DNA from 2 places in the Diaminobutyricimonas aerilata genome. Region 1 is predicted to be linked to the other one. Evidence: predicted binding sites of a transcription regulator. Region 1 holds the regulator's gene; the other holds the start of a gene.
What was found. The regulator HspR, encoded in region 1, represses chaperone genes until heat shock. The targets are predictions, from matches to a motif close to AAGTTGAGTCNNNNNGACTCAACTT.

Region 1 (14,430 bases):
CGTGCAGTCGGCCGACGACCTGATCCAGGCCGAGGGTCCGGATGTCGAGCTGTCGACCGAGGATCAGCAGATCCTCGACGACGCCCAGCGCGACCTCGTGGCCGAGATGCGCAACGACATGCTGCGCGCGCAGGCGGAGCTCGTGAACTTCCGCACCCGGGTCGAGCGCGACCGCGCCGCGAATCGCGAAGCGGTCATCGCCGAGGTCATCCGCTCGCTGCTGCCGGCGGTCGACGACCTCGCCCGCGCCGAGCAGCACGGCGATCTGCCCGAGGGCAGCGCCCTCGCGCTGATCGCGCAGAAGCTGCGCGCCGGGTTCGAGAAGTACGGCCTGCGTCAGGTGGGGGTGAAGGGCGAGGAGTTCGACCCGCACTTCCACGAGGCGCTCGCCCAGTTGCCGAGTGCGGATGTCGAGAAGCCGATCGTGGCCGACGTGATCGAGATCGGTTACGCCCTCGGCGACCGCCTCATCCGTGCGGCCAAGGTCGCGGTCTCGGTCCCCGCCTAGCGCGGGCATCGGCAGTACTGGGAGGAGGTGCCGTTCATGGCGAGCCAGGACTGGTTCGACAAGGACTTCTACGCCGTGCTCGGCGTCTCGAAGGACGTCTCCGACGCGGAGTTGAAGAAGACGTACCGCAAGCTCGCGCGGCAGTATCACCCGGATTCGAATCCGGGTGATGCCGCCGCCGAGGCGCGGTTCAAGAACATCAGCGAGGCGTACTCCGTGCTCTCCGACAAGGAGCTGCGGCAGGAGTACGACCAGATCCGTGCGATGGGATCCGGCGCGCGTTTCACCGCCGGAGGTCAGGGCGCGGGCGGGTTCGACGACGTGTTCGGCGGCATGTTCGGTCAGCCGCGCGGCGGAACCCGCTACCAGCAGAGCGACTTCGACGACCTGCTCGGCGGGATGTTCGGCAACGGCGGCTTCGGACGCACGAGCGGCGGCTTCCGCGGCTTCGGCGGACCGACGAAGGGCCGCGACGTCGCCGCGACGACGACCGTCGACTTCCTCACCGCGATCCGCGGCGACACGGTCACGCTGCAGGTCGGCGCGAAGCCGCTCCGTGTGCGGATCCCGGCCGGGGTGAGCGACGGGCAGAAGATTCGCCTCAAGGGCAAGGGCGAACCGAGCCCGGACGGCGGCGAGGCCGGCGACCTCGTGCTCACCGTCACCGTGCGACCGCACCCGGTGTTCGAGCGCGACGGGCTCAACCTGCGCGTCGACGTGCCGGTGACCTTCGTCGAGGCGACCCTCGGCGCGACGATCGAGGTGCCGACCCTCGAGGGCGACGTCGTGCGCCTGCGCGTCACCCCGGGCACTCCGAGCGGCCGGGTGCTGCGCGTCAAGGGCCGCGGCATCACGACCGCGAAGGGCACGGGCGACCTGCTCGCGACCGTCCAGGTCGCGGTACCCAACCACCTGACGGGCGACGCGCGACGGCTGCTCGAGGAGTTCGCCGCCGCGATGCCCGACGAGAACCCGCGCACCGACCTGCTCGACACCGCGCGGAGCGCGGCGCACTAGCGGAGCTGCGGCGCGCGAGAACGACGGATGCGGAAGGAGAGCCGGATGGACGAGTCGAGCCCGATCTTCGCGATCGCCGTCGCCGCCGAGCTCGCCGGCATGCACCCGCAGACGCTGCGGCAGTACGACCGGCTGGGGCTCGTGAGCCCCACCCGCACGGCCGGCAAGTCGCGGCGCTACTCGATGCGCGATGTCGTGCAGTTGCGGGAGATCGCCAAGCTCAGCGCCGAGGGACTGAACCTCGAGGGCATCCGGCGCATCCTGCAGCTCGAGAACGAGGCCGCCGAACTCCGCTCCCGCGTGCGCGAACTCGAGTCGGCGCTCGCCGACGAGCTGCTCAGCCGCTCCGGCCGCCGCGTGTTCGCCGCGGGCGAGTCCGGCGACGTCGTGACGTTGCGCGCCGGCACGCGCGTGAAGCGCAGCAACGCCGTCGTGGTGTGGCGCCCGCTCGAACGCGGCTGAGCGCTACCAGAGGATGGCGATCGCGGCGTTGAAGAGGATGAGCACGCCGATGAGCCAGAAGACCCACGCCGGCAGCGGTGTGCCCTTCTTGCGGCGACTCGTGCTCGCTCCGATGAGCGCGCCCACGACGATCAGCACCACGAGCTTGGTGCCGATCTTCACATAGTTCAGCTCGCCGTCGATGCCCCACGGCGCCGCGAGAACGAGACCCGCGGCGCCGGCGATGAGCACGCCGAAGTCCATGAGCCGGGTCGCCTGATAGCGCCGAGCGGCCGCTTCGACGACCCACCCGCCGAACATGACGGCGAAGCCGACCAGGTGGACGAGCAGGACCACACCGCGCAGAGTCTCGAGAGCATCCATGCACGGCACAGTATTGGACGACATCGGCCCACCGTCATGCGAAATGCAATATATTGGGGTGCCGCGCCCGCACTGCGGCGCGCATCCCGAGCAGTGAAGGAGACCATCGTGCAGACGACCGAGGCGGGTACCCGGCAGTTCGACGTCGTGATCGTGGGAGGGGGCCCCGCCGGTCTGAGTGCCGCTCTGATGCTCGGCAGGGCGCGACGATCGGTTCTCGTCATCGACGCCGGGCAGCCGCGCAACCGCGCCGCCGCACACATGCACGGACTCTTGAGCCGCGACGGGATGTCCCCGCTCGAGCTCCTCGAACGCGGCCGCCTCGAGGCGAGCCGGTACGGGGTGCAGTTCGCCGAGGGAGTCGTGACCGGGATCGACCGCATCGACGGCGGATTCCGGGTGCACGGCCCCGAGTCGATCTCCGCCCGTCGCGTGGTCGTCGCCACGGGCCTCGTCGACGTACTGCCCGACGTGCCCGGTGTGCAGCAGTTGTGGGGCACCGCCGCGGTGGTCTGCCCGTATTGCGACGGATGGGAGGTGCGCGACCAGCCGCTCGGCGTGATCGCCACCTCGCCGATGAGCAGGAACCAGGCCCACCTGCTGCGCCAGTGGACCTCCGAGCTCACGGTGTTCGGCGCGGCCGAGGCCGGGATCCCGGAGGTCGAACTCGCCGGTCTCCGTGCCCGGGGGATCCGGCTCGCCCCGGCCGCGCTCGAGGTGAGCGGCTCGCTCGGCGAGCTCGAGGTGCGCACGGGGGACGGAACGCACCGGGTGTCCCGTGTGTTCGTAGGTGCGCGGCCCCGTCCCTCGGATGCCCTGCTGACCTCGCTCGGCTGCGCGACCCTCGACACCCCCGCAGGTCCCTTCGTGAGCACCGATCCGAGCGGTCAGACGAGTGTCGACGGAGTGTGGGCGATCGGCAATGTCGCCGACATGAAGGCGCTCGTTCCGATCTCGCTCGGCGCCGGCACCCACGCGGCGACGCAGATCAACATCTCGTTGCTCGAGGAGGAGATCGCCAAGGTCGTCGTGTGACTAAGGCGCGGGGGCCGGACGCATCCACGCGGATCGCTGCACCGCTGCCTCGGATTTGCCGCGCGGGCACGTCGTGTGTGCAATATATCGCGTGCCTATTCCCCGCGATGTGCCCGCCGTCGATCGAACGCTCCTGCGCGACGACGTGTACCGGCGCCTGCGCGACGCCATCGTGGACTGCACCTTCGCCCCCGGTGAGCAGCTGAAGGACATGGAGCTGGCGGAGTGGTTGGGCGTCAGTCGCACGCCCGTGCGGGAGGCGCTGCTGCGGTTGGCCGGGAGCGGGCTCGTCGTGGCGCAACCCGGGCGCTCCACCACCGTGAGTGCCATCGACGAGAAGGCCCTCCGTGACGCCCGGGACGTCGTCGCGGCGATGCACCACCTCGCCGTCTTCCAGACCGCCGGCACGCTCGACGAGGCGCAGCTGGACCGCATGCGCGAGGCGAACCGCCGCTTCGCCGACGCGGTCGAGGCGGGCGACGTCGCGGCCGCCCTCGAAGCGGACGAGCGACTGCACTCGGTCCCCGTGGCCGCGCTCGGCAATCGCGCCGTCGACACGGTCCTCGATCAGTTCGGACCGGTCGTGCGTCGGGCGGAACGCCTGCGATTCGGCCACGACGGTCGGGCATCCATCGAACTGCACGACCGGCTCATCGCGCTGTGCGCGGCAGGCGACAAGGACGGGGCGGCCGCCGTCGCGTTCGACACCTGGCACAGCCTCCCGGTCGGCCACCCCGGCGCCTGACCGGCCCTCGACCCGAACGGAACGGAACGGAACGACATGAGCATCCTCTGGTACGGCGTCCTCATCCTGATCACCGGCGCGGAGCGCATCGTCGAACTCGTGATCTCGAAGCGGAACGCGGCGTGGGCGTTCGAGCGTGGCGGGGTGGAGTCCGGTCGTGGGCACTTCCCGGCGATGGTCGCCCTGCACACCGCGCTCCTCATCGGGGCGTTCCTCGAGGCGTGGCTTCTGGACCGTCCGTTCATCCCCGCGCTGGGGTGGGCGATGCTCGCTCTCGCGCTGCTCTGCCAAGCGGGCCGCTACTGGGTGATCTGGGCACTCGGCAGCCAGTGGAACACGCGCATCATCGTCGTGCCGGGGATGGGACTCGTCGAACGTCGCGGGCCCTACCGATTCGCCTGGCTGCGGCACCCCAACTACGTGATCGTCGCCGTGGAGGGCATCGCGTTGCCCCTCGTGCACACCTCGTGGATCACCGCGGTCGTGTTCACCGTGCTGAACGCGATCCTGCTGCTGAAGTTCCGGATCCCGGCCGAGGAACGCGCGCTCCGCGCCGCGTGAGCGCGGACGAGGGAGTACCGGTCTCGCCGTAAGGTTGTGGTGTGTCCAAGGTCTTGAGCAGTCTGCCGATCGGTGAGCGAGTCGGAATCGCCTTCTCGGGAGGTCTCGACACCTCCTGCGCGGTGGCGTGGATGCGCGAGAAGGGCGCCGTGCCCTGCACCTACACCGCCGACATCGGGCAGTACGACGAGCCCGACATCGATGCGGTGCCCGCGCGTGCGAAGGAGTACGGCGCCGAGATCGCGCGTCTCGTCGACGCGAAGACCGCGCTCGTCGAGGAGGGCCTCGTCGCCCTGCAGTGCGGCGCGTTCCACATCCGCTCGGGCGGCAAGACGTACTTCAACACGACGCCCCTCGGCCGCGCGGTGACCGGCACGCTGCTCGTGCGCGCGATGAAGGAGGACGGCGTCGACATCTGGGGCGACGGCTCCACCTACAAGGGCAACGACATCGAGCGGTTCTACCGCTACGGCCTCATGGCCAACCCGCGCCTGCGCATCTACAAGCCCTGGCTCGACGCGTCGTTCGTCGGCGAGCTCGGCGGCCGCACCGAGATGAGCGAGTGGCTCGTCGCCCGCGGCTTCCCCTACCGCGATGCGACCGAGAAGGCGTACAGCACCGACGCGAACATCTGGGGAGCCACCCACGAGGCCAAGCGGCTCGAGGAGCTCGACGCGAGCCTCGACATCGTCGAGCCGATCATGGGTGTCGCCGCCTGGCGCGACGACGTCGAGATCGCGACCGAGGAGGTGTCGGTGCGCTTCGAAGACGGGCGGCCCGTCGCCATCAACGGCGTCGAGTTCGACGACCCGGTCGCCCTCGTGCTCGAGGCGAACGCGATCGGCGGACGCCACGGGCTCGGCGTCTCCGACCAGATCGAGAACCGCATCATCGAGGCGAAGAGCCGCGGCATCTACGAGGCTCCCGGCATGGCGCTGCTGCACATCACCTACGAGCGCCTGCTGAACGCGATCCACAACGAGGACACGATCGCGAACTACCACTCCGAGGGCCGCCGACTCGGACGCCTCATGTACGAGGGACGCTGGCTCGACCCGCAGTCGCTCATGCTGCGCGAGTCCATCCAGCGCTGGGTCGGCTCCGCCGTGACGGGCGAGGTCACCTTGCGACTGCGTCGCGGCGACGACTACACGATCCTCGACACGACCGGGCCGGCCCTCAGCTACCACCCCGAGAAGCTGTCGATGGAGCGCGTGGGCGACTCCGCGTTCGGTCCCGACGACCGCATCGGGCAGCTCACCATGCGCAACCTCGACATCGCCGACTCGCGTGCACGCCTCGAGCGCTACGCGGCGGCCGGCCTCATCGGCGGCACGACGGCGGAACTCGTCGGCCAGCTCGAGGCGGGCGCCGCCGACGACATCCTCGACCGCACCGAGCACGCGGACGCGCTCGAGCGGGCGACCGACGCCGCGTCGGAACGCGCCGCGTTCGACGCCGGAACCGACTGACCGGAGCCGACCGTGGCGCGCATCCTCGTCGCCGGAGCGAGCGGCGTCATCGGGCGCCGGCTGCTGCCCGCGCTCGTGCTCGCCGGGCACGAGGTGCACGGCACCACCCGCCGTGAGGAGCGGATCGAGCGCATCCAGGCGAGCGGCGCCCACGGGATGCTGCTCGACGCCCTCGACGGTGACGCCGTCCACGCGGCCGTGCGCGAGGTGCACCCCGACGTCGTCATCCACCAGCTGACCGACCTCGCGCAGCTCGACTTCGCCGGCAACGCGCGCGTACGCACCGACGGCACGCGGCACCTCGTCGACGCGGCGCTCGCCGTGGGCGTGGAACGGATGGTCGCGCAGAGCATCGCGTGGGCGTACCGGCCGGGCGCGACACCGGCCGACGAGTCCACTCCGCTCGACCTGGACGACGAGGGCACAGGCCGCCGCACCTACCCGTCGATCGCGGGACTCGAGGCGCAGGTGGCGCGGATGCCCGTGGGCGTCGTGCTCCGCTACGGGCTGTTCTACGGTCCGGGCACCTGGTACGCGCCCGACGGGGCGCTCGCCGAGCAGGCGCGACAGGGTCGGGTGACGCCGACGACCGACATGACCTCCTGGGTGCACGTCGACGACGCCGTCGCCGCCACGGTGCTCGCGGTCGAGTGGCCCGCCGGCGCCGTCAACGTCGTCGACGACGACCCGGCTCCCGCCGCGGAGTGGGCGCCGATCTTCTGCCGCGGCTTCGGCGCAGAGCTTCGCGAGCTCTCGCCCGCACCCGCCCCCGGCCGCGCCGCATCCAACGCCCTCGCGCGTTCCCGCGGCTGGGCACCCGAGCATCCGACCTGGCGCGAGAGCCTGCTCGACTGATGACCGACGCGACGCGCGCGGCGGCACCGCGACGGTGGGCTCGAATCGCGCTCGTGAGCGCGGCCGCCGCCGCGGCGTGCGCGCTCGCGTCCACCGTGCTCACGGTGCTGTTCCTCATCGAACTGAGCGCGGTCGGGGCCACCTGGCTGCCGTGGGCCGTGAACCTCGTGCTCGCCTCACCGCTCATGGTGGCGGCCGTCGCGGCGTCCCTGCGCTCACGCGGCGCCCTCTCCAGCCGGCGGTACGCGCTCGTGGTGTCGTCCTCCGTCGTCGGCGGGGCCGCCGGGCTCGCGGTCGTCGTGACGTGGAGTGCGGGATTCGACGCGGTGGACGCGGGCCGGCCCACGCACCCGCTCGAGGGCGAGATCATCGTGGCGGGCCTCCTGATCGCGTGGCTGTGCATCGCGACGGCGCTCGCCCTGCTCGGGCACGCCGCCTGGCGGAGGTCGCACCTCGACCCCGCCGCTCGGCGCACGCTCGCCGTGCTGGCGGGCCTCGTCGGGCCGCCGGTCGCGGGCGCCACGGTGCTGCTGCCGATCGGAGCACTGCTGCTCGCCGGTGGTGCACTCGCCGTCGTGCTCCTCGATCGCGGCCGCGCCGCCGTCACGCCCTGAGGAACTCGACGATCGCGCGACTCAACGGCTCGGGGGCCTCCTCGGCGCTGTGGTGTCCCGACTCGATGACGGCGTGCCTCACGTCGGTGGCCCACCGCCCCCACACCTTCGCGACGTCCGCGTGGAGGTTCTCCTCCGACGCCTGCAGCACGAGCAATGGAGGCTCGACGCGTCGGCCGGATGACCGGTCCCGCAACTCGTCGGCACGATCCACGGTGAGTCCGGCGCGATAGTCCTCCAGCATCGCGTGCACGGTCGCCGGGTTCCGCACGGCGTTCAGCCACTCGGCGTGGTTCTCGGCACCCATACTGTTCGGATCCGCGCCGTACCAGGCCTCCGGATCGGCGGTGATGACCCGTTCCGGTACGTGCGACTGAGCGAAGAAGAACCAGTGGAACCACTCGGTCGCGAACTCCGGCGTGAGGTTCTCCAGGTGCTCGCTGATCGGGATGCAGTCCATGAGCACGAGGCGTTCGACGCGCGAGGGGGAGTCGAGAGCGAGCCGCAGTGCCACATAGCTGCCGCGGTCGTGGCCGACGAGGTGGAACCGCTCGTGGCCGAGACGGTCCATGAGGCCGAGGATGTCGCCGGCCATCGCGCGCTTCGAGTACGGGGCGTGATCGGCGGTGGTCGCTGGACCGCTCGACCTTCCGTAGCCGCGCAGGTCGGGGCACACGACCGTGAATCCTGCGTCGACGACCAGCGGGGCCACGCGATGCCACGTGCTCGAGGTGCGCGGATGCCCGTGCAGGAGCACGACGGGCGGGCCGGACCCACCCCACCGCGCGAAGACGCGCGAGTCGCCGAGATCGAACGTGTCCTCTTCGAAGCCCTCGAACATCCGGTCAGCCTGCCCACGCGCGCTGGGATGTCGCTGGAATCGCGTGAGCGGGGGCGGGCATGGAGCGGCAGCAGGTGCGGGCCGGCGGTCCACCGTCCGTTCACCCGGCGGTCACCGGCGGGTCGTCTCGTCGTCCATCCCCGGTTGGGTGGCGCTCCGTAACGTTCGCGAGGTTCCCCCTCGAAAGAAACGGTTCGTCGTGCCCGATTCCGCCCTCCGCTCCACCCGCGCCGCCGCTGCGGCCCTCGTGATCGGCGCCGTCGCCGCATCCGTACTCGTCGCCGCTCCCGCCCAGGCCGCCGTCGCCGACCGCTGGCCGCTCATCGTCACCGAGATCGTGCCCGACACGACCGGCGGCGACGAGTTCGAGTTCTTCGAGGTGACCAACACCACGGACGCCCCGATCGACCTCGCGGCCGAGGGCATCGGGTTCGCCTACTACGGCGGTACCAGCCCCGTGGCCCTCACCGTCGAAGAGCCGACGGTCATCCCCGGGGGTGCGACGACGGTGTTCTGGCTGAGCTACCGCAACGACACGGGAACGATCGACAGCTTCGCGCGTACGGAGGACGAGTTCCGCGCGAGCTTCCCCGCGACGCAGGCGAACACCTACGACATCGTGCGCGTGACCGGCCAGGCGGGCATGGCCAACGGCGGCGCCCGCGGCATCCGCGTGCTCGACGCCGACGGCGGCACGATCTCCGACTCGTTCTACCCGGGCGGGTCCGCGGCCGAGAACGCGGGCGTCACCTTCGGGGTGCCGGCCGACGAGACCGGTGTGCTCATGCAACCGCGCGAGCAGCGCGTCGCGCCCACTCCCGGCACGATCGATGCCGCCCTCCTGCAGCCGTTGCCGCCGACCGAGGAACCGGAGGAGTGGAGCAACGCCGGCGCCCACTGGCCGCTCGTCGTCACCGAGATCGCCGCCGACAACACGGGGGCCGACAACTTCGAGTACTTCGAGGTCGCGAACACCACCGACGAGCCGATCGCACTCGGCGCCGCGGGCATCCGCTTCCACTACATCTACACCGACAGCGACGTGCGCGACCGCGACGTCGTGCTCACCGTGCCCGAGGGCACGGTCGTGCCGGCGCGCGGCGTCACGGTGTTCTGGACCTCCACCCCGAACGAGGCGATCACCGAGGCGCAGTTCCGCACGTTCTACCCGTCGCTGCCCGCCGACGTCGAGGTCGTGCGCGCGACCGGGCAGGGCGCGTTCGCGAACGGCGGCGACCGCGGCGTGCGGATCGTCGACGCCGACGGCACGGCGATCGGGTGGTCGTTCTACCCGGCCGGGTCGGTGAGCGGCGGGCTCGGTGCCGAGTACCGCGTGCCCGACGTCATCGGTACCCCTTCGATGCCGCTGCACCGCAGCCTCGTCGGCCCCACGCCCGGCGTCGTCGACCCGGCCGTGCTGCACAGCGCGCTCGAGCGCCCGGAGGACCCGGTTCTGGTGACGGCTCCGCTGCAGATCACCGAGCTGCTCCCGGACTCGACGAATGTCGGCAGCGCCGACGGGTACGAGTTCGTCGAGGTCTACAACGCCACGAACCGGCCGGTCGACTTCTCGGACTACACGCTCCGCTACCTGTACCCCCTCGCCGACCTGAGCAACAGCTCGACCGCGCTGTGGCCGTCGACGCCGCGGGATGCGGTGGTCGAGCCGGGCGGAACGCTCGTCTTCTGGATCAAGAACGGTGCGAACGACGCCCTCACCGCGGCCGACTTCAACGCCCGGTTCGGCACCGACCTCGAGCTCGGCGTCGACCTCGTCGAGGTCTTCTCCGGCGGTATGGCGAACGGCTCTCCCCGTGGACTGGAGATCATCACGAACTCCGGCGTCTCCCTGAACCGCGCGTACTACAACCTCGGCGGTGTCGACGACACCGTCGCGGATGCGGGCATCCAGTACACCGCGAACCCCGACGACACGAACATCCAGACCAAGAGCGGCATCTCGCCCGCGACGCCCGGTCGCGTCGGCGACACGCAAGTGCCGGTCGCTCTCATGCCGTCGCCCGTCGACACCGTCGCGCCCGTCATCGAGAACCGCACCCCGGCGACGTTCACGCCGGGCGCCGCGGCGATCGACTTCGCCGCGCGCGTGACCGACGAGACCCTCGTGCGCACCGTGACCCTCGAGCTCTCGAACGACGTCGACGGGCCGATGGGCAGCTACAACCTGCTGCCCGACGAGGACGGCGTGTTCCGCTTCTCGCTGCCCGCCGTCGACACGATCGGCAAGGGACGGTACGACTACCGCCTCACCGCATCCGACGGCGACAACCTCGCCGACACCGGCGCGGCGGCCGTCGTGAGCGACACGACGCCCGCCCCCGTGCGACTCTCCGTCGAGAACGGCGCGTTCCTCTCCGGCGTGCAGGATCTGCGGGCGACGGGCGAGACCGCCCCGCCGGCGCTCGATCTCCTGATCGACTCCACCCGGGTCCAGACGCGCATCGAAGTCGAGCGCGAACCGGTGTTCGCGTTCGAGGCGACCGCGACCGACGCGTACTTCCGCAACGGCGTGCGCATGGGCGACGAGGTGCTCACCATCTTCGACCGCGGCGTCTACGGCGGCGTCGAGACCGTGCAGTCCGCCATCCCGCTCGACGAGGTCGAGCCCGGGCGCCCCTTCGCCGTGCGGATCTACGCCGGCACGAAGGCGGCGCCGGAGATCGACCCGAACGAGAACAACGACAACTTCTCCGTGTACAACATGCGCCTCGTGCTGCCGGACGGCCGCACGCTGCGCGCCCCCGAGTACACCGACCCGACGAAGATCATCGCGATGGGTGACAGCGGCGGATCGGTCGACTACTTCGAGACGACGTTCACGCTGCCCGACGACGCCTTCACCTCCGTGGCCCACGAGTGGGACACGACGAAGGTGTCGGACGGATCGCACACGGTCTCGGCGGTCGGCGCCGCCGGGTCGTCGACCGTGACGGTCAGGGTCGACAACACTGCGCCCGCGGTGACCACCGACCTCGAGGAGCGTCTCTACCAGGGCGAGTTCGTCATCGACGCAGAGGCCACGGATGGGGGCTCGGGTCTTGAGAGCCTCACCGCGACGCTCGACGGCGAGGCGATCACCCTCCCGTTCCGCACCTCCTCGCTGCAGCTCGCCGCGGCGGAGCACGTCGCGGTGTTCACGGCGACGGATGCCCTCGGCAACGTCGGCACGCGGGAGGTGCGCTTCACGACCCCGGTCGAGGAGCCCGGCAACGAGTTGCTGTCGCCGGAGGACGGCGCTGAGCTCGAGGGCGACTCCGTCGACCTGCGCGCTCGCGCGACGGACCCGAGCGGCGACCGGCTCGACGTGTCGTTCCGCCGCGGCTACGAGCTGACGCCGGGCGCCGGCGTCCAGGTGTCGAGCGGTACCGCGACGGACGCCCTCGCCGTGGACCGCCCCGAGGCGACGCCCGTGACCGAGGACCAGGCGCGTGCGATGGCCGCCTTCGACGAGACGATCGGCAGTGTCGAGAGCTCGAGCAAGCTGCCGTACCAGCTCTTCGAGGTGGCCGTGCCGGCCGACGCCGGCGAGGGCGCCCAGGTGCGCATCCGCTGGGACGGATCGGCGAACGCCGACGCCAAGGTGCTCATGTACGTGCTCGACCCGGCCGCGGGCGCGTGGACCGAGGTCGACCGGCACCTCACCACCGGCGGCGCGCCGACGACGTTCACGCTCGACGCGCTCGTGGCTGCGGACGCCTACGCCCGCGACGGCGTGGTGACGGTGCTCGTGCAGCATTCGGAGGGCTTCGCCGGCGACGACCTGTCGACGCGGCAGACCCCGGTCGAGCCGAACCACCCGGAGGACACCCCGCGTTCGGCGTACGACTTCACGTTCGCGTGGGAGTCGGACACGCAGTACTACAACGCGAACGACGACATCTACGACCGCCAGGTGGCCATCCACCAGTACCTGTTGCGCGAGCGCAGCGACCTCAACCTGCAGTACCTCATGCACACGGGCGACATCGTCGACCAGTCGGAGGACCCGGCCCAGTGGCTGCGCGCCGACCCGGCGTACCGCCTGCTCGACGACGCGGATCTGCCGTACGGCGTGCTCGCCGGCAACCACGACGTCAACCAGCAGACGAACGACTACACGAAGTACAGCCAGTACTTCGGCGAGGCGCGGTACGCCGACAACCCCTGGTACGGCGGCACGCACCTCGACAACCGCGGGCACTACGACCTCATGACCATGGGCGGGCTCGACTTCATCGTGCTCTACATGGGATGGGCGCCCGGCGACGAGCAGATCGCGTGGATGAACGAGGTGCTCGCGCAGTACCCCGAGCGCACCGCGATCGTCGCCCTGCACGAGTTCATGCTCACGACCGGCGGCCTCGGACCGGTGCCGCAGCGCATCCTCGACGAGGTCATCGCCGTCAACCCGAACGTCAGGTTCGTGTCGTCGGGGCACTACCACGACGCGTACACGCGCCTGTTCGAGTACGACGACGACGGCGACGGCACGCCCGATCGCACGGTCACGGCGATGCTGTTCGACTACCAGGGTCTGCCGGAGGGCGGTCAGGGGTACCTGCGCCTCATGCACTTCGACAACGTCGGTCAGGCGATCACGGTGCGTACGTTCTCGCCCTACGAGCACGACTACGACTCCGAGGACCCGACGCTCGAGCAGCAGCACCAGGAGTTCACGATCCCCTACGCGCAGGCCGGCATCGTGCCCCGTGCGAAGACGCTCGCGGCGGACGCGTTCCAGGCGGACGTGCTGACGGCGGATGTTCTCGGCTCGTTCTCGGATGTCGAGAGCGGGGCGGAACTCGAGACCGAGTGGGCCGCGGGTGAGGGCACGCACGCCTGGTACGTGCAGTCGACGGACCCGCACGGTGCGGTCGCCTACTCGGAGGTGCGCGCGTTCACGCTGCTCGGCGACGACGAGGAGCCGGGTGGCGAGGAGCCGGGCGACGGTGCTCCCGCGCAGCCGTCGGTCCCCGTTCCGGGCGACCAGCTCGATCCGGCCGGCGAGAACGCGATCGACGCGCCCGACAGCGCGCGTCAGGGTGACGCGATCGCGATCACGGTGGGAACGCAGTTCGCCGGTCAGTGGGTGCAGGCGTGGTTGCACGGCGACGGGCCCATCGCGCTCGGCGGGTGGACCCGCGTCGGTGCCGACGGCCGCATCTTCGCGGTGATCCCCGCATCCGCTCCGGTGGGCGACTACCGGCTCGCGGTGCAGGATGCGGACGGTGCGGTGATCGGATGGACGCCGCTCGAGGTGCTGCCGGCACTCGTCGCGGTCGATCCGACCTCGCCGGCCGCCGGTGCACCGGTGCGTCCGGTCGGCGGCGCGCTCGCGGCGACGGGAGCGGGCGACGCGCTGCCGCTCGCGCTGGGTGCCGGGATGCTGCTGCTCGGCGGAGCCGTGCTGTTCGGCATCCGTCGCCGTCGGGAGAGCTGACACCCCTCGTTCTCAGCGCCCCGTCGGCCTCGAGTCGACGGGGCACTTCGGCGTGCGGGTGGAATGTGCGGCCGGGGCTTGCGATTATACCCCCTAGGGGTATGCTCATCGTCAGGAGGTCATCATGTCGGATCACGCGATGCACACGGGGCACGAACACCACGGCCATGACGAGGCGGCCGGATGGCGCTCGGTGTCGTGGGGGATGGCGGCGCAGGCGACGCTGCACTGTCTGATCGGATGCGCCATCGGCGAGGTGCTCGGCATGGTGATCGGAACGAGCCTCGGTCTGCACGACCTGGCCACCGTGGCCCTCGCCATCGCTCTCGCGTTCGTGTTCGGCTACGCGCTGACGATGCGCGGTGTACTGCGCGCCGGCGTGCCGTTCCGCAACGCCCTCAAGATCGCGCTCGCGGCGGACACCATCTCGATCGCCGTCATGGAGGTCGTCGACAACGCGGCGATGCTCTCGATCCCGGGCGCGATGGAGGCGGGCGTCACGTCGTGGGTGTTCTGG
Region 2 (14,430 bases), 570 kb from region 1:
GGCGAGGTTGAGGTTGCTCGGATCGATGGGGTCGACTCCGGCGTCGTAGCCGATGCCCTGGATGTACGCGAGCCAGTCGCCGATGCCGTTCTGGTAGACCAGGCCGGGCTCGAAGAACTCGGTCGGGTCCACGTGACCGGCACCCTGGGCGAACGGGTCGGTGAACTGCTCGCCGTTCTCGTCGACGGTGTCGTAGGCGGTGGTCATCAACGCCGACTTCACCTCGGCCGGCGTCGCGTCCGGACGCTCACCCAGGTAGAGGGCCGCGAGTCCCGCGATGTGCGGGGCCGCCATCGACGTGCCGGAGAGGAAGCCCCACTGCGGGTCCTCGCCCTCGGCGTTCGCCTCGGCAGCGAGGATCGCCACGCCGGGCGCCGCGATGTCGGGCTTCAGGATGTCGGAGCCGTCCGCCAGCACCGGACCGCGCGACGAGAATCCGGCGACCTGCGGGGTCGGCGGCGTGTAGTCGGTCTGGTTGCCGGGCGTGAAGGTGACCGTGGCTCCCGGCGTCTGCGCGTAGGCGGTGACCGCCGCGTAGTACCGGTCCGAGAGGTGGATGGTCGGGATGGCGTGGAGGTCGACGTCGATCGAGTTGGGCGTCGGGTTGACCAGCAGCACTCCGATGCCGCCCGCATCCGCGACGACCTGCGACTTCTCCGCGCGGGCGTTGCCGCCGCGCTCGCACAGCACGATCTTGCCCTCGGTGAGGGCCGGGTCGAGCGTGCCGGGGAGGCACAGTCGCGCGTCCACCGCACCGGCCACCGCGACCGAGGTCGCGGTCACGAGCGGTCCGCTGAGCGGCTCGGCACCTTCCGTGCGGTCGACCGTGATCGACAGACCGGCGTACTTCTCACCGTTGCCGAGGGTGGCCGTGGCCTCGTAGCTCGGGATCGTCGTCGCGGCGACCGTCGTGATCCACGGCGACGCGTTGTCGAGGGTCGAGGCACCCGGGCCGTCGTTGCCGGCCGACGCCGCCACGAAGATGCCCGCCGCGGCCGCGCCGAGGAACGCCTCGTCCGTGGCGGAGATGGTGGTCTGCGCCGCGCCGCCGCCGATCGAGAAGTTCAGCACGTCGACGCCGTCTTCGACCGCCTGGTTGATGGCGGCGAGCATGTCGGAGGTGGTGCAGCCGTCGTCGGCGGTGTCGGCCGGATCGGGGCCCGACCAGCACACCTTGTACGCCGCGATCTTGGCGGCCGGGGCGACACCGGTGATCGTGTCGTATTCGACTCCGCCCACGGTGGCCGGCACGTCGATGTTGCCGACCGCGGTGGATCCGGTGTGCGAGCCGTGCCCGTCGCCGTCGCGCGGGGAGACGTATTCGCCCTGCTCGACGCTGCCGAGGTTGGATTCGCCGAAGCCCTGCAGGAAGTAGCGGGCGCCCACGATCTTGGTGGAGCAGTCGTCGACGGTGAACTGCACGCCGGTCTGGCAGGCACCGGTGAAGGTGTCGCCATCGCCCTTGGTGTAGGTGATCGTCTCACCGTCGCGGTACGGCGCGTCGCCCGGCTCGGTGCCCAGCGGATCCCCCGCGAACGACGGGTTCTCGGGCGCGATGCCGGTGTCGAGCACGCCGACGACGACGCCCTCACCGGCGGTCTCGACGCCGCCCGTCTCGGCCCAGACGCCCTCGGGCCCCTCGAGACCGAGGAACTCGGTCGAGGGCACGGCCTCGGTGACGTGGAGCATCTCGTCCGGGGCGACCGCGGCGACGTTCTTGTCGGCCGCGAGGCGCGCCGCCTGCTCGGCGGTGAGATCGGCGCTGAAGCCGTTGAGCGCGAGCGTGTAGGAGTAGTCGATGTCGGCGCCGACGGCGGCGGCGACCTGCTCCTGCTTCTCGGTCAGGTACCCGGCGTAGTCCGTGACGGGGGCGCGGCGCGCATTGAGCTGCTCCCCCTCCTCGGGCTTGGTGGCGCCGAAGCCGCGCACGCCGCCTTCATAGGTGGCGACGGCGTCGTCGACGAGCGTCACGATGTAGCGACCGGGTTCGAACGCGGTCTGTCCGCGCCCGCCGATGGAGGCGGGCGTGGGGGCCGCCACGGCGGGGGCCGCGACGAGCGCCGACGCGACCACCGCACCGCCCGCGAGGGCGGAGACGAGCAGCCGCGATGGGGCGCGGAGGGATCGACTCACAAGCAATTCCTTACTCGAGACAGAAACAAGAGAGGTGGTGCTGTCGAGCAGTCGGGTCTGCGCGTGAGCACAAAAGTATCTGTCAGATCCCCCCGAACGGGGGTAGACCGCCACAGCCGCACGATCGTTGCGCGAGGCCGATCCCCACGCAACGGATATCGGCGCGCTTGCAACATCCACGCTCGAGATCTTCCCGGCGTTCGCCCAGGGCGAAGGGAATGGAACTTAGCACTCTCGGGTTGAGAGTGCTAACATTTCCGTAGTTGAGTCACAGGGACTCAACCTGGAACCAAGGAGTACATCATGACCGTGTTCTTCGACCCGTTCCGCGAACTCGACCGCATGACCTCGCGGCTGCTCGACTCCCGTCAGGGTCCGCGGCTCATGCCGATGGATCTTTATCGGGACGGCGATCACTACATCCTCAACGCCGACCTCCCCGGCGTCGACCCGGGGTCGATCGACGTCGACGTCGACGGCCAGCTGCTGACGATCCGCGCCGAGCGCACGCCGCGCAGCCAGGAGGGTGTGCAGTGGCTCAGCCGTGAGCGCGCCTTCGGCAGCTTCCTGCGCCAGTTCACCCTCGGCGACGGGCTCGCCGCCGACGGCATCACCGCGAACTACGACAACGGTGTGCTGAGCGTCATGATCCCGGTGAGCGAGAAGGCGAAGCCGCGCAAGATCGCGGTCAACGCGAGCTCGACGCCGGCTCAGGCCGAGGTCACCGCGTAACGCGACCCGCACAGAAGGGCCCGGATGCTCGCATCCGGGCCCTTCTCGTCGTCCGGCTTCAGGGGATGAGGCCGAGGGAGCGCACCGCATCGCGCTCCTCGAGCAGCTCGGCCACCGAGGCGTCGATGCGTGACCGAGCGAACGCGTCGATCTCGAGACCGTCGACGATGCGCCATCCGGTGCCGTCCGAGGTGACCGGGAACGAGCTGACGATGCCCTCCGGCACGCCGTACGCGCCGTCGGAGATCACACCGGCACTCGTCCAGTCGTGCGGAGAGGTGCCCTGCACCCAGTCGCGCACGTGATCGATCGCGGCGTTCGCGGCACTCGCCGCGCTCGAGGCGCCCCGGGCCTCGATGATCGCGGCTCCCCGGCGTGCGACCGTCGGGATGAAGTCGTCCTCGACCCAGGAGCTGTCGACCGCGACGGGCTCACCGGAGATGCGCGCGTGCGCGAGGTCGGGGAACTGCGTCGTCGAGTGATTGCCCCAGATGGTGACGCGTGACACGTCGCCGACACGGGCGCCCGTGCGCGCGGCGAGCTGGGCGACCGCGCGGTTGTGGTCGAGCCGCGTCATCGCGCTGAACCGGTCCGCGGGCACGTCGGGGGCGTGCGAGGCGGCGATGAGCGCGTTCGTGTTGGCCGGGTTACCGACCACGAGCACACGCACGTCGTCGGCGGCCCGGGCGTTGATGGCCGCGCCCTGCGGGGCGAAGATGGCGCCGTTGGCCTCGAGCAGGTCGCTGCGTTCCATCCCCGGGCCACGCGGCCGGGCCCCGACGAGCAACGCGATCTGCGCACCGTCGAAGGCGGTCCCGGCGTCGTCGAACACGTCGACGGACTCGAGCAGCGGGAACGCGCAGTCGACGAGTTCCATCGCGGTGCCCTCGGCGGCACCGACCGCGGCGGGCACCTCGAGCAGGCGCAACCGCACTGGTTCATCGCCGAGCATGGCACCCGACGCGATGCGGAACAGCAGGGCGTAGCCGATCTGTCCGGCGGCGCCCGTCACCGTGATTCTCATGCCCGGCATGATATTCGCCCCGCACGCGAAAGGGCCCGGATGCAGCGCATCCGGGCCCTCCGTCGCTGTCGGGATCAGCCGAGGCGCGACTTGAGGTTCTCGTCGAGGGTGGAGAGGAACTCCTCGGTCGTCTGCCACTCCTGCTCGGGGCCGACCAGCAGCGCGAGGTCCTTCGTCATCTTGCCGGACTCGACGGTCTTGATGACGACGTCTTCGAGCTCGGTGCTGAAGCCGATGAGCTCCGAGTTGCCGTCGAGCTTGCCGCGGTGCGCGAGGCCGCGCGTCCAGGCGTAGATCGAGGCGATCGGGTTCGTCGAGGTCCGCTTGCCGGCCTGGTGCTGACGGTAGTGGCGGGTGACGGTGCCGTGCGCGGCCTCCGCCTCCACGGTGCGACCGTCCGGGGTGGTGAGCACGCTCGTCATGAGGCCGAGCGAGCCGAAGCCCTGCGCGACCGTGTCGGACTGCACGTCGCCGTCGTAGTTCTTGGCGGCCCACACGTAGCCGCCCTCCCACTTGAGGCTCGCCGCGACCATGTCGTCGATGAGACGGTGCTCGTAGGTGAGCCCGGCCGCGTCGAACTGCTGCTTGAACTCGGCCTCGAAGACCTCCTGGAAGAGGTCCTTGAAGCGGCCGTCGTAGGCCTTGAGGATGGTGTTCTTCGTCGAGAGGTACACCGGGTAGTTGCGGGCGAGTCCGTAGTTGAGCGACGCGCGGGCGAAGTCGCGGATCGAGTCGTCGAGGTTGTACATCGCGAGCGCGACGCCGCCGCCGGGCGCCTGGAACACCTCGTGCTCGATCGGCTCGGAGCCGTCCTCGGGCACGAAGCTCACGGTGAGGGTGCCGGGGCGGTCGAACACGAAATCGGTCGCGCGGTACTGGTCGCCGAACGCGTGACGGCCGACGATGATCGGCTTGGTCCAGCCGGGCACGAGGCGCGGCACGTTCGAGATGATGATCGGCTCGCGGAAGATGACGCCGCCGAGGATGTTGCGGATCGTGCCGTTGGGGCTGCGCCACATCTTCTTGAGGCCGAACTCCTCGACACGCGCCTCATCGGGGGTGATGGTGGCGCACTTCACGCCGACGCCGTGCTTCTGGATGGCGTGGGCGGAGTCGATGGTGACCTGGTCGTCGGTCGCGTCGCGGTTCTCGATGCCGAGGTCGTAGTACTCGAGGTTCACGTCGAGGTAGGGGTGGATGAGGGAGTCCTTGATGCGCTGCCAGATGATGCGCGTCATCTCGTCGCCGTCGAGTTCGACGACGGTTCCCTCGACCTTGATCTTCGCCACAGTGTTCCTTCCTACGCGAGTCGGCCCGTGCGGCGTCGACTCGGGCGGTGCGCCGCCGCCGACAGCATAGTCGCTGCGCCTAACTATCTCGACGTCGAGATATCTGTTGCACAGCATCCTCGACCGGTTAGCCTCAGTGCATGGGCGAGTTGCGACTGGAAGAACTGTCGGCGCGCACGATCGTGGCCGCGAACAGCCTGACTCTGCGTCCGGGGCAGGAGCAGTTCGTCACGCCGGTGTCGTACTCGATCGCGGACGCGTACATCAACCCGGCCACGACGTGGCCCCGAGTCGTGCTCGACGATGACGAGGTGGTGGGGTTCATCCGCGGCAACTTCGACCCGGAGTCCGACCAGGAGGAGTTCCGCAGCTGCGTCTGGCGCATCAACGTCGCCGCAGACGCGCAGGGTCGCGGTGTCGGCCGGTTCGCGGTCGAAGGCCTCGCCGACGAGGCGCGCCGGCGCGGTTTCGAGCGGCTGACCGCCATCTGGGAGCCCGGCGAGGAGGGACCGGAGCGGTTCTTCACCAACCTCGGCTTCGAGGTCATCGGCGAGACGCAGTACGGCGAGAAGATCGGCGCCCTGCACCTCTGATGGAGCGGCGACCGCTCGCGGACGACTTCGTCTCCCGCGTGCTCGAGGTGGTCCACGGCATCCCGGAGGGCCGCGTGATGTCGTACGGCGACGTCGCCGCGGCGATCGGTTCGCGCGCGGCCCGCGGCGTCGGGCAGGTCATGGCGTATTACGGGTCGGATGCGCCGTGGTGGCGCGTCGTGCGGGCGAGCGGTCACCCCGCGGTCGATCACGAGTCCCGCGCGCTCGAGTACTACCGTGCGGAGGGCACACCACTGCTGTGGTCGGCGTCGGGCGTCTTCCGCGTCGACCTCCGCCGCGCTCGTCACACGCCGTGACGGACGCCGGGCCGCGGTCTCCCCCGGCCCGGCGACGCGTCAGACGAGCGAGTCCTTCCACGCGGCGTGCAGCTGGGCGAACTTGCCCTCGCCCGCGATGAGCTGCTCGGGCGTGCCGTCCTCGATGATCCGCCCGTGCTCCATGACGAGCACCCGGTCGGCGATCGCGACGGTCGACAACCGGTGCGCGATGATCACCGCGGTGCGATCCGAGAGCAGGGTCTGCAACCCCTCCTGCACGAGACGCTCGCTCGGGATGTCGAGCGACGCCGTCGCCTCGTCGAGGATGAGCACCTGCGGGTCGGCGAGGAACGCGCGCGCGAACGAGAGCAGCTGACGCTGCCCCGCCGAGACCCGACCGCCGCGCTTGTTGACGTCGGTGTCGTAGCCCTGCGGCAGCGACATGACGAACTCGTGCGCTCCGACCGCCTTCGCGGCCGCCTCGATCTCCTCGCGGGTCGCATCCGGCTTGCCGAGGGCGATGTTGTCGGCCACGGTGCCCGAGAACAGGTACGCCTCCTGCGTGACCATGACGATCGCGCGGCGCAGGTCCTTCGGATGCAGGCGCCGCAGGTCGACGCCGTCGAGCGACACCGTGCCCTCGGTCGGATCGTAGAAGCGCGAGATGAGTTTCGCGAGCGTCGACTTGCCCGCCCCGGTCGTGCCGACGAGGGCGATCACCTGACCCGCCGGGATGTCGAGGTCGAAGTGCGGCAGCACGACCTGGTCCGCCTTGTACGCGAACTTCACCCCGTCGAAGCGCACGTTGCCGCGTGCCTGCCACAGGTCGATCGGGCGGGTCGGGTCGGGCACCGTCGGACGCTCCTCGAGCACGCCGGAGATCTTCTCGAGCGCCGCCGCCGCCGACTGGTAGCCGTTGTAGAACATGGCCATCTCCTGCGCCGGTCCGTAGAACGATCGCGTGTACAGCAGCGCCGCGAGCAGCACGCCGACCGCGAGGTCGCCCGAGGCGACCCGCAGGCCGCCGACGAGCAGCACCGAGGCGAGCGCCACGTTGCCGATGAGCACGAGGCCCGGGTCGAACGTGCCGAAGATGCGGAACACCTTCGCGTTCACGTCGCGGTAGTCCTCGACGAGGTCGCCGAACTCCTTCTCGTTGCGCTTCTCCTTGCGGAACGCCTTGACGGCGCGGATGCCCGTCATGGTCTCGACGAAGTGCACGATGAGGCGCGCCGACGCGACGCGGGTCTGCCGGAACAGCTGCTGCGACTTGACCTGGAACCAGCGCGAGAGGATCGCCAGCGGCACGAGCGAGGCGAGCAGCACGAGACCGCTCACCCAGTCGAGCAGGAACATCGCCCCGGCGATGAACAGCATGTAGAGCGCACCCTGCACGAGCTGGTTGATGCCCGAGTTGAGCAGTTCCTTGATCGAGTCGAGGTCGCTCGTCTGGCGCGCGATGATGCGGCCCGACGTGTAGCTCTCGTGGAACTCCAGACTCAGCTTCTGCGTCTGCTGGAACACCCGCTTGCGCAGGTCGATGAGCATCGCCTGGCTGATGCGCGCCGTGAGGATCGTGTACCACGCGATGAGCGCGGCACCACCGAGCCCGGCGAGCAGGTACGCGACCACGGCGAGCGACACGGGGAACCAGTCCTGCTTCAGCAGGGCCGGGATTCCGCGGTCGATGCCGAACGCGATGAACGCCGGTCCGGCGACCTGCAGCGCCGTGCTCACGATCACCACGGCGACCGTGAGCGCGACGGTGCGGCGCACCGGGTGCAGCAGGCTGCCCAGCAGCTTCAGTGAGCGCTGGCGGATCTGCTTCGACTCCGCGCGATCCAGGTCGTCGCGCTCTTCTCCGTCTACTCCGAGCATGCTCATGCGCGCACCCCCATCCGTTCCTTCTCTTCGTCTTCGAGGCTCGAGATCACGAACCGGTAGTGCTCACTCGTGGCCAGCAGCTCGGTGTGCGTGCCGACCGCCGAGATGACGCCGTCCTGCATGAGCGCCACGCGATCCGCGAGCTGCACCGTCGAGGGGCGGTGCGCCACGATGAGCGCCGTCGTCTTGGCGAGCACGCGCCGCAGCGCCGCCTCGACGAGGGCCTCGGTGTCGACGTCGAGCGCCGACAGCGGGTCGTCGAGCACGAGCACCGCGGGCTGCGCCGCGACGGCCCGGGCGAGCGCGAGGCGCTGCCGCTGGCCGCCGGAGAGACTGAGCCCCTCCTCGCCGACCTTGGTGTCGAGACCCTGCGGCAGCGCGTACACGAAGCCGGCCTGCGCGATCTCGAGCGCTTCGGCGAGGTCCTCCTCGCTCGCGTCCGGGCGGCCGAGGAGCACGTTGTCGCGCACGGTCGCCGAGAACAGCGTCGCGTCTTCGAACGCCATCGCGAGGTGCGTGCGCAGCTCCTCACGCGTGAGGTCGCGGATGTCGACGCCGTCGATCGTGATGCGTCCGCCGGTCACCTCGTACAGCCGCGTGGTGAGGGCCGTCAGGGTCGTCTTTCCGCATCCGGTCAGTCCGACGAGCGCCATCGTCTCACCCGGCTCGATGGCGAGGTTCACCCCGTCGATGAGGTCGGCGTACTGCTTCGGCGAGTCCTGATAGCGGAAGTGCACGTCTTCGAACACGAGGCGGCCGCGCACCTCCTCGACCGAGCGCGGGTGCTCCGGATCGGTGATGGTGTTGGTCTCGTCCATCACTTCGAAGAAGCGGTCGACCGCCGTGCGGGCGTCGAACGTCATCGACAGCAGGAAGCCGATCGACTCGACCGGCCAGCGCAGCACCGTCGCGGTGGCGAAGAAGGCGAGCAGCTCGCCGACGGTGAGGTCGCCGTTGACGGCGAGCAGCGCGCCGCCGAGCAGCGACAGGGCGAAGGTCACGTCGGGGACGAGCAGCAGCCACCACCAGATGCCGGCGATGGCGCGCGCCTTCTCCATCTCGGTGTCGCGCAGCCCCTCCGCCTGGTCGGCGAAGTTCTTGAGGGCGTGGCCGCCGCGGCCGAACGCCTTGAGCACACGGATGCCGTGCACCGACTCCTCGACCGCGGTGGCGAGGTCGCCGGCCTGGTCCTGGCTGCGGCGGGCGACCGTCGAGTACTTCTGCTCGAACAGGTAGCCGTACACCCACAGCGGGATCGAGCAGACCATGAAGAGCACGCCGAGCTGCCAGCTGATCGAGACGAGGAACACGAAGCCGATGACGATCGTCATCACGTTCACCGAGAGCAGCACGATGCCGAACGACAGCCAGCGGCGGATCAGGTTGAGGTCGCTCACCACGCGCGAGAGCAGCTGACCGCTCGGCCAGCGGTCGTGGAAGGCCACCGGCAGCTGCTGCAGGTGGTTGTAGAAGTCGTTGCGCATGCGCGCCTCGACCATCGTGTTCGGCACGAGCACGAACCAGCGGCGCAGTGCGATCATGGCCGCCTCGATGATGCCGAGGGCGAGCACGACGCCGACCGCGGGCCACACGGCCGAGGCGATGCCCTCGCTGAGCGGACCGTCGACGAGGCCGCGGAGCACCTGCGGGATGAGCAGCGCGACGACGGCGCCGATGAGCGCGGCGAACGTGCCGAGCACGATGCGTGGCATCGCCGGCTTCACGTAGGGGTAGATGCGCAGGATGGCGCGCGTAGTGGACAGGGTGGACATGGTCTCGGTCTTCGCCGAAGGCGCAGGCATGGATGTTCCCGGGAAACAGGGTCGACGGTGGACGTCGACCGGGATGTTCGGTGTGCGGTGTGCCCGGCGTTCGGATCGCCGGGTGGGAGGGCGGTGTCGGCGGGGCCGGTCAGTCCCGCGGACGGACCGGGAGGGTCGTGCCGCGAGTGACGGCGACCACGGCTCCCGCGATTCGGGTGTCGGTGGGCTTGGTCGTCATGGCATCCTCCGTCGTTCCGCGTCGCTCGATCGCCGCCGGGCGGGGCCCGCGCAGCCTTTCACCCTAGACCCGTCGACGACGGCGGATCAAGGGTGACGGGAGAACTGCTCACTACGGATGCGCGATCCGTCCCGATCCGAGAAGGGGGAGGCCCCCTCGACTCAGTGGAAGAAGTGCCGCTCGCCGGTGAAGTACATCGTGGCACCGGCGGCCTTCGCCGCGGCGATGACCTCTTCGTCGCGCACCGAGCCGCCGGGCTGGACGATCGCCCGCACGCCGGCATCGAGCAGGATCTCCGCACCGTCGGCGAAGGGGAAGAACGCGTCGCTCGCCGCGACGCTGCCCGCGGCGCGGTCGCCCGCGCGGCTGACCGCGAGGCGGCAGCTGTCGACCCGGTTCACCTGACCCATGCCGACACCGACGGAGGCCCCGCCGGAGGCGAGCAGGATCGCGTTCGACTTCACCGCACGGCAGGCGCGCCACGCGAACTCGAGATCACGGCGGGTCGCCTCATCCGCGGTCTCACCCGCGACGAGGGTCCACTCCTCGAACGGCGCGAAGTGAGCATCCGTGGTCTGCAGCAGCAGGCCGCCGGAGATCTGCCGCACCTCGCTCGCCGCGCGGGCGAAGCCGTCGGGCAGACGCAGCAACCGGATGTTCTTCTTCACCGTGAGCAGTTCGAGCGCGGCCGGCTCGAAGTCCGGGGCGACGAGCACCTCGGTGAAGATGTCGGCGACGCGCTCGGCCATCGCGGCGGTGACGGTGCGGTTGGTCGCGATGACTCCGCCGAACGCCGACACCGGGTCGCACTCGTGCGCGAGCCGGTGGGCCTCTGCGATCGAGTCGGCAGTCGCGATGCCGCACGGGTTCGCGTGCTTGATGATCGCGACGGCGGGCGTGTCGAAGTCGAAGGCGGCGCGCAGCGCGGCATCGGCGTCGACGTAGTTGTTGTACGACATCTCCTTGCCGTGCAGCTGCTCGGCCTGGGCGATGCCGTGACCGGCACCGTCGAGGTAGAGCGCGGCGCGCTGGTGGGAGTTCTCGCCGTAGCGCAGCACGCTCGCGCGGCTGCCCACGACGCGCACGGTCTCGGGAAGCTGCTCCTCGGATCCCTCCGCCTGGCGACGGTCGGCCTCGGCGCGCAGCCCGACGTTCCCTGCGAACCACTCGGCGACGGCGGTGTCGTAGGCGGCGGTGTGCGCGAACGCCTCGCCGGCGAGGCGCTGCCGCTGGGCGAGGGTCGTGCCGCCAAGGGTGAGGGCCTTCACGATCTGCGGGTAGTTCGCGGGCGAGACGACGATCGCGACGTTCGCGTGGTTCTTCGCCGCGGCACGCACCATCGCGGGGCCGCCGATGTCGATCTGCTCGACGACCGCATCCCCCTGCGCCCCGCTCTTGACCGTCTCCACGAACGGGTACAGGTTCACCACCACGAGTTCGAACGCGGCGATGCCGAGCTCGGCGAGCTGCTGCTCGTGGGATTCGAGCCGCAGGTCGGCGAGGATGCCCGCGTGCACCGACGGGTGCAGGGTCTTGACCCTGCCGTCGAGCGACTCCGGGAACCCCGTGACGGCGCTGACCTCGGTGACCGGATGACCGGCGTCGGCGATCGTCTTGGCGGTGGACCCGGTCGACACGATCTCGACACCCGCCGCGGCGAGCGCCGAGGCGAGCTCGAGCAGCCCGGTCTTGTCGCTCACAGAGACGAGTGCCCGACGGATCGGCACGGCGTCGCGGTCGCGGTAGGCGTTCGGGTCGTGCGTTCCGGCGCTCATCGGGCCAGCTCCTTCAGGTCGACGTGTCCGTTGGCGATGTCGAGCACGCACTGCACGAGCAGCTCGCGTTCGACGATCTTGATGCGGTCGTGCAGGCTCGCCTCGGAGTCGCCGGGCAGCACGGGTACGCGCCGCTGGGCGATGATCGGGCCGGTGTCGACACCGTCGTCGACGACGATGACGCTCGCGCCGGACTCCGTCGCGCCCGCGGCGATCGCGTCGCGCACGGCGTGCGCGCCGGGGAACTCGGGCAGGTAGGCCGGATGCGTGTTGATGAGCCGCGGAGAGAGGGCGGCCACGACGCGGGGCGGCAGCAAGCGCATGAACCCGCTCAGGATCACGAGATCGGGCTGCCACAACTCGATCTGCGCGAGGAGTTCGTCGCCCCACTCGTCGCGGCTCGAGAAGTTGCTCAGCGCGACCGTGAACGTGGGGATGCCGAAGTCCTCGGCGTGGTCGAGTCCGTCCGCCGGGCGGTCGGCGCCGACCGCGACGACGCGCGCGGGGAACTCGGCGTCTTCCGACGCCTGGAGCAGGTGGCGGAGGTTCGAGCCCGCGCCGGAAATCAGCACGACGAGGCGAAGCACCCGGTCAGCCTATCGCCAGAGCACCCCGTGGCCGGGTGGGGTGGTGTCCTCGGGCGGGACGGCGTCGTCCGAGTCGCTACCTCGGTCGGTCCCGTGCGCGTCGGGCCGGTGGGCATCGGCCCGGTCGGTGGCGGCGGCCTGAGTCTCGCGACGTCGCGGCCGCTCGCCCGCATCCGGCCGGTGCCCGCGACCGGCCGCGAAGGCGCCGGCGAGCGCGGCGAGCGCGATCTCGAGGGCCGCCCACGCGCCCACGAGCAGCGGATCCGGTCCGACGTCGACGAGGCGTCCCGGTCCGGCGCTGCCGGCGGCGGCCCACGCCAGCAGACCGAGCAGCACTCCCCCGACGATGCCCGTACCGGTACCGGCCACGACCCGCGCCCACGGGGAGTGCTCGCGCAGCGCCCGCGTGAACAACGCTCCCGCGACGAAACCCGCGACGACCGGTACGAGCACGCCGGCGAAGGCGAAGCTCCCGTCGTCCGTCGGCAGTGCCCCGAGCACGGGAACCGCGGGCAGCGGGCCGAGGTCGGTGCCGAGCGGGGAGACGGAGGAACCGGTGCCGATGGCGAAACCGGGTCCGACGAACCAGGCGGCCGCCCAGATGACGAGGTCGGGCAGCAGGGCGAGCTGCGCGGCGGTGAGGGTGATGCCGCCGAGCACGTCGGCGTGCAACTGCTCGTACAGCGCGATGACTTGCGCGTACCCGAGCAGCACGAGCACGGCGACCGCGATCGCGGAGACCGTCACGACGGCCGCCGCGGCGGCGGTGCCGGCGCGCAGCGCCGCGCGCACGGTCTCGCGCGTCACCGGTCGCCAGTCGTCGATCCAGTCCCGCAGCGAACTGCCGTGGTCGTCGGCCGGATTGAGCAGCCGCGCCCGGGTCGAGCCGACGAGCACGCCGAGGGCGAAGCACAGGGTGGGCAGCAGCACGCCCTGCCACAGCGACGGACGGGCGGACGGGTCGAGCGCACTCGAGGTCGCCGCGAGGGCGAGCACGGCGAACGTGCCGATCGCGACGGCCTCCCCCGTCAGGCGGTGCGACGTCTCGGCGATGCGCCGGCCGGCGCGGGTGCCGAGCAGCACGGTGAGCAGGGCGAATCCGAGCAGCGCGATCGTGATCGGGATGGGTCGTTCGGCTCCGGGGATGCCGGTCGCCGCGGCGAGCGCCGGGTCGAGCAGCAGGGTCACGTCGACGCCATGGCCGAGCAGCCAGATGTCGACCGCGCCGCGCCAGAACACCGGCCAGTCGATCCCGAGTTGGAAGTGGAACCCCCACAGCAGCGTGAGCGGCACGAGCGGGATGGCGATGCCGATGGCGACGACGAGCACCGCCTCGAAGGCGGAGTAGAGGGCGGTGCGGGCGCGGTTCATACCGCGTCGACCCTACCCGCGGCCGCCGGGCCGACGGCGCCGCCCCTCCGTGCGTCCGCGACCCCGCGCCGTCGATCCGCCGAGCGTGCCTTCATCCGACGTTTTCACGCCGGATCGGTCGCTGAAACGTCGGATGGGGGCACGCTCGGCGTCGAGGCGGCGGGGGCGAGTGGACGCGAGCGCCGCTCACAGGCCAGAGTGGGCGCATGGGGCGGGGGATCTACGTCGAGGTGCTCATCGCCGCGCCGCTCGAGCGGGTGTGGGAACTGACGCAGGACCCGGAGTCGCACCCCCGCTGGGATCTGCGCTTCAGCCGCATCACCCCGGTCGCCGATCTCGAGTCGGGCGGATACCGCTTCCGTTACGAGCGCCGGATGCCCGGGCACACCATCGTCGGCACCGGCACGTCGATCGGCGAACGTCGACGCGCCGACGGCACCCGCACGTCGGCCCTGCGGTTCGATACCGACGACCGGTGGTCGCCGCTCGGCGAGGGTCGCGGCTACTGGCGCTATGTGCCGACGGATGACGGCATCCGCTTCATCACCGGCTACGACTATCGGCCCGCGTGGGGCCCGCTCGACCTCGTCGTGCGACCGTTCGTCGGGTGGATGACCGCGTGGAGCTTCGACCGATTGCGGATCTGGGCCGAACGTGACGAGCCGCCGGAGCGGTGGCCACTCGCCACGGCTCTCGCCTTCTGGCGACGGGACCGCCCGCGGGCGGCGAACTGCGCCCGTCGTCCACCCGGCAGGAGCGCCCT

Region 2: the regulator HspR is predicted to act here: its motif matches at 2,394-2,418, upstream of CLV46_RS13395 (Hsp20/alpha crystallin family protein).

What each region holds. Positions count from the first base shown of each region.
Region 1 covers NZ_PGFF01000001.1:3,356,957-3,371,386, reverse strand. Annotated here, with positions in the region: gene CLV46_RS15990 (nucleotide exchange factor GrpE) at 1-508, shown strand, start outside; gene CLV46_RS15985 (DnaJ C-terminal domain-containing protein) at 545-1,525, shown strand; gene CLV46_RS15980 (heat shock protein transcriptional repressor HspR) at 1,571-1,987, shown strand; gene CLV46_RS15975 (Fe-S protein) at 1,991-2,350, opposite strand; gene CLV46_RS15970 (NAD(P)/FAD-dependent oxidoreductase) at 2,459-3,385, shown strand; gene CLV46_RS15965 (GntR family transcriptional regulator) at 3,477-4,130, shown strand; gene CLV46_RS15960 (isoprenylcysteine carboxyl methyltransferase family protein) at 4,167-4,691, shown strand; gene argG (argininosuccinate synthase) at 4,733-6,163, shown strand; gene CLV46_RS15950 (NAD-dependent epimerase/dehydratase family protein) at 6,176-7,018, shown strand; gene CLV46_RS15945 (hypothetical protein) at 7,018-7,632, shown strand; gene CLV46_RS15940 (alpha/beta fold hydrolase) at 7,622-8,473, opposite strand; gene CLV46_RS15935 (lamin tail domain-containing protein) at 8,673-13,913, shown strand; gene CLV46_RS15930 (DUF4396 domain-containing protein) at 14,038-14,430, shown strand, end outside.
Region 2 covers NZ_PGFF01000001.1:2,782,920-2,797,349, forward strand. Annotated here, with positions in the region: gene CLV46_RS13390 (S8 family serine peptidase) at 1-2,133, opposite strand, end outside; gene CLV46_RS13395 (Hsp20/alpha crystallin family protein) at 2,437-2,865, shown strand; gene CLV46_RS13400 (malate dehydrogenase) at 2,924-3,889, opposite strand; gene CLV46_RS13405 (NADP-dependent isocitrate dehydrogenase) at 3,964-5,178, opposite strand; gene CLV46_RS13410 (GNAT family N-acetyltransferase) at 5,319-5,771, shown strand; gene CLV46_RS13415 (MGMT family protein) at 5,771-6,088, shown strand; gene CLV46_RS13420 (ABC transporter ATP-binding protein) at 6,128-7,933, opposite strand; gene CLV46_RS13425 (ABC transporter ATP-binding protein) at 7,930-9,705, opposite strand; gene purH (bifunctional phosphoribosylaminoimidazolecarboxamide formyltransferase/IMP cyclohydrolase) at 10,096-11,709, opposite strand; gene purN (phosphoribosylglycinamide formyltransferase) at 11,706-12,296, opposite strand; gene CLV46_RS13440 (cell division protein PerM) at 12,306-13,667, opposite strand; gene CLV46_RS13445 (SRPBCC family protein) at 13,874-14,430, shown strand, end outside.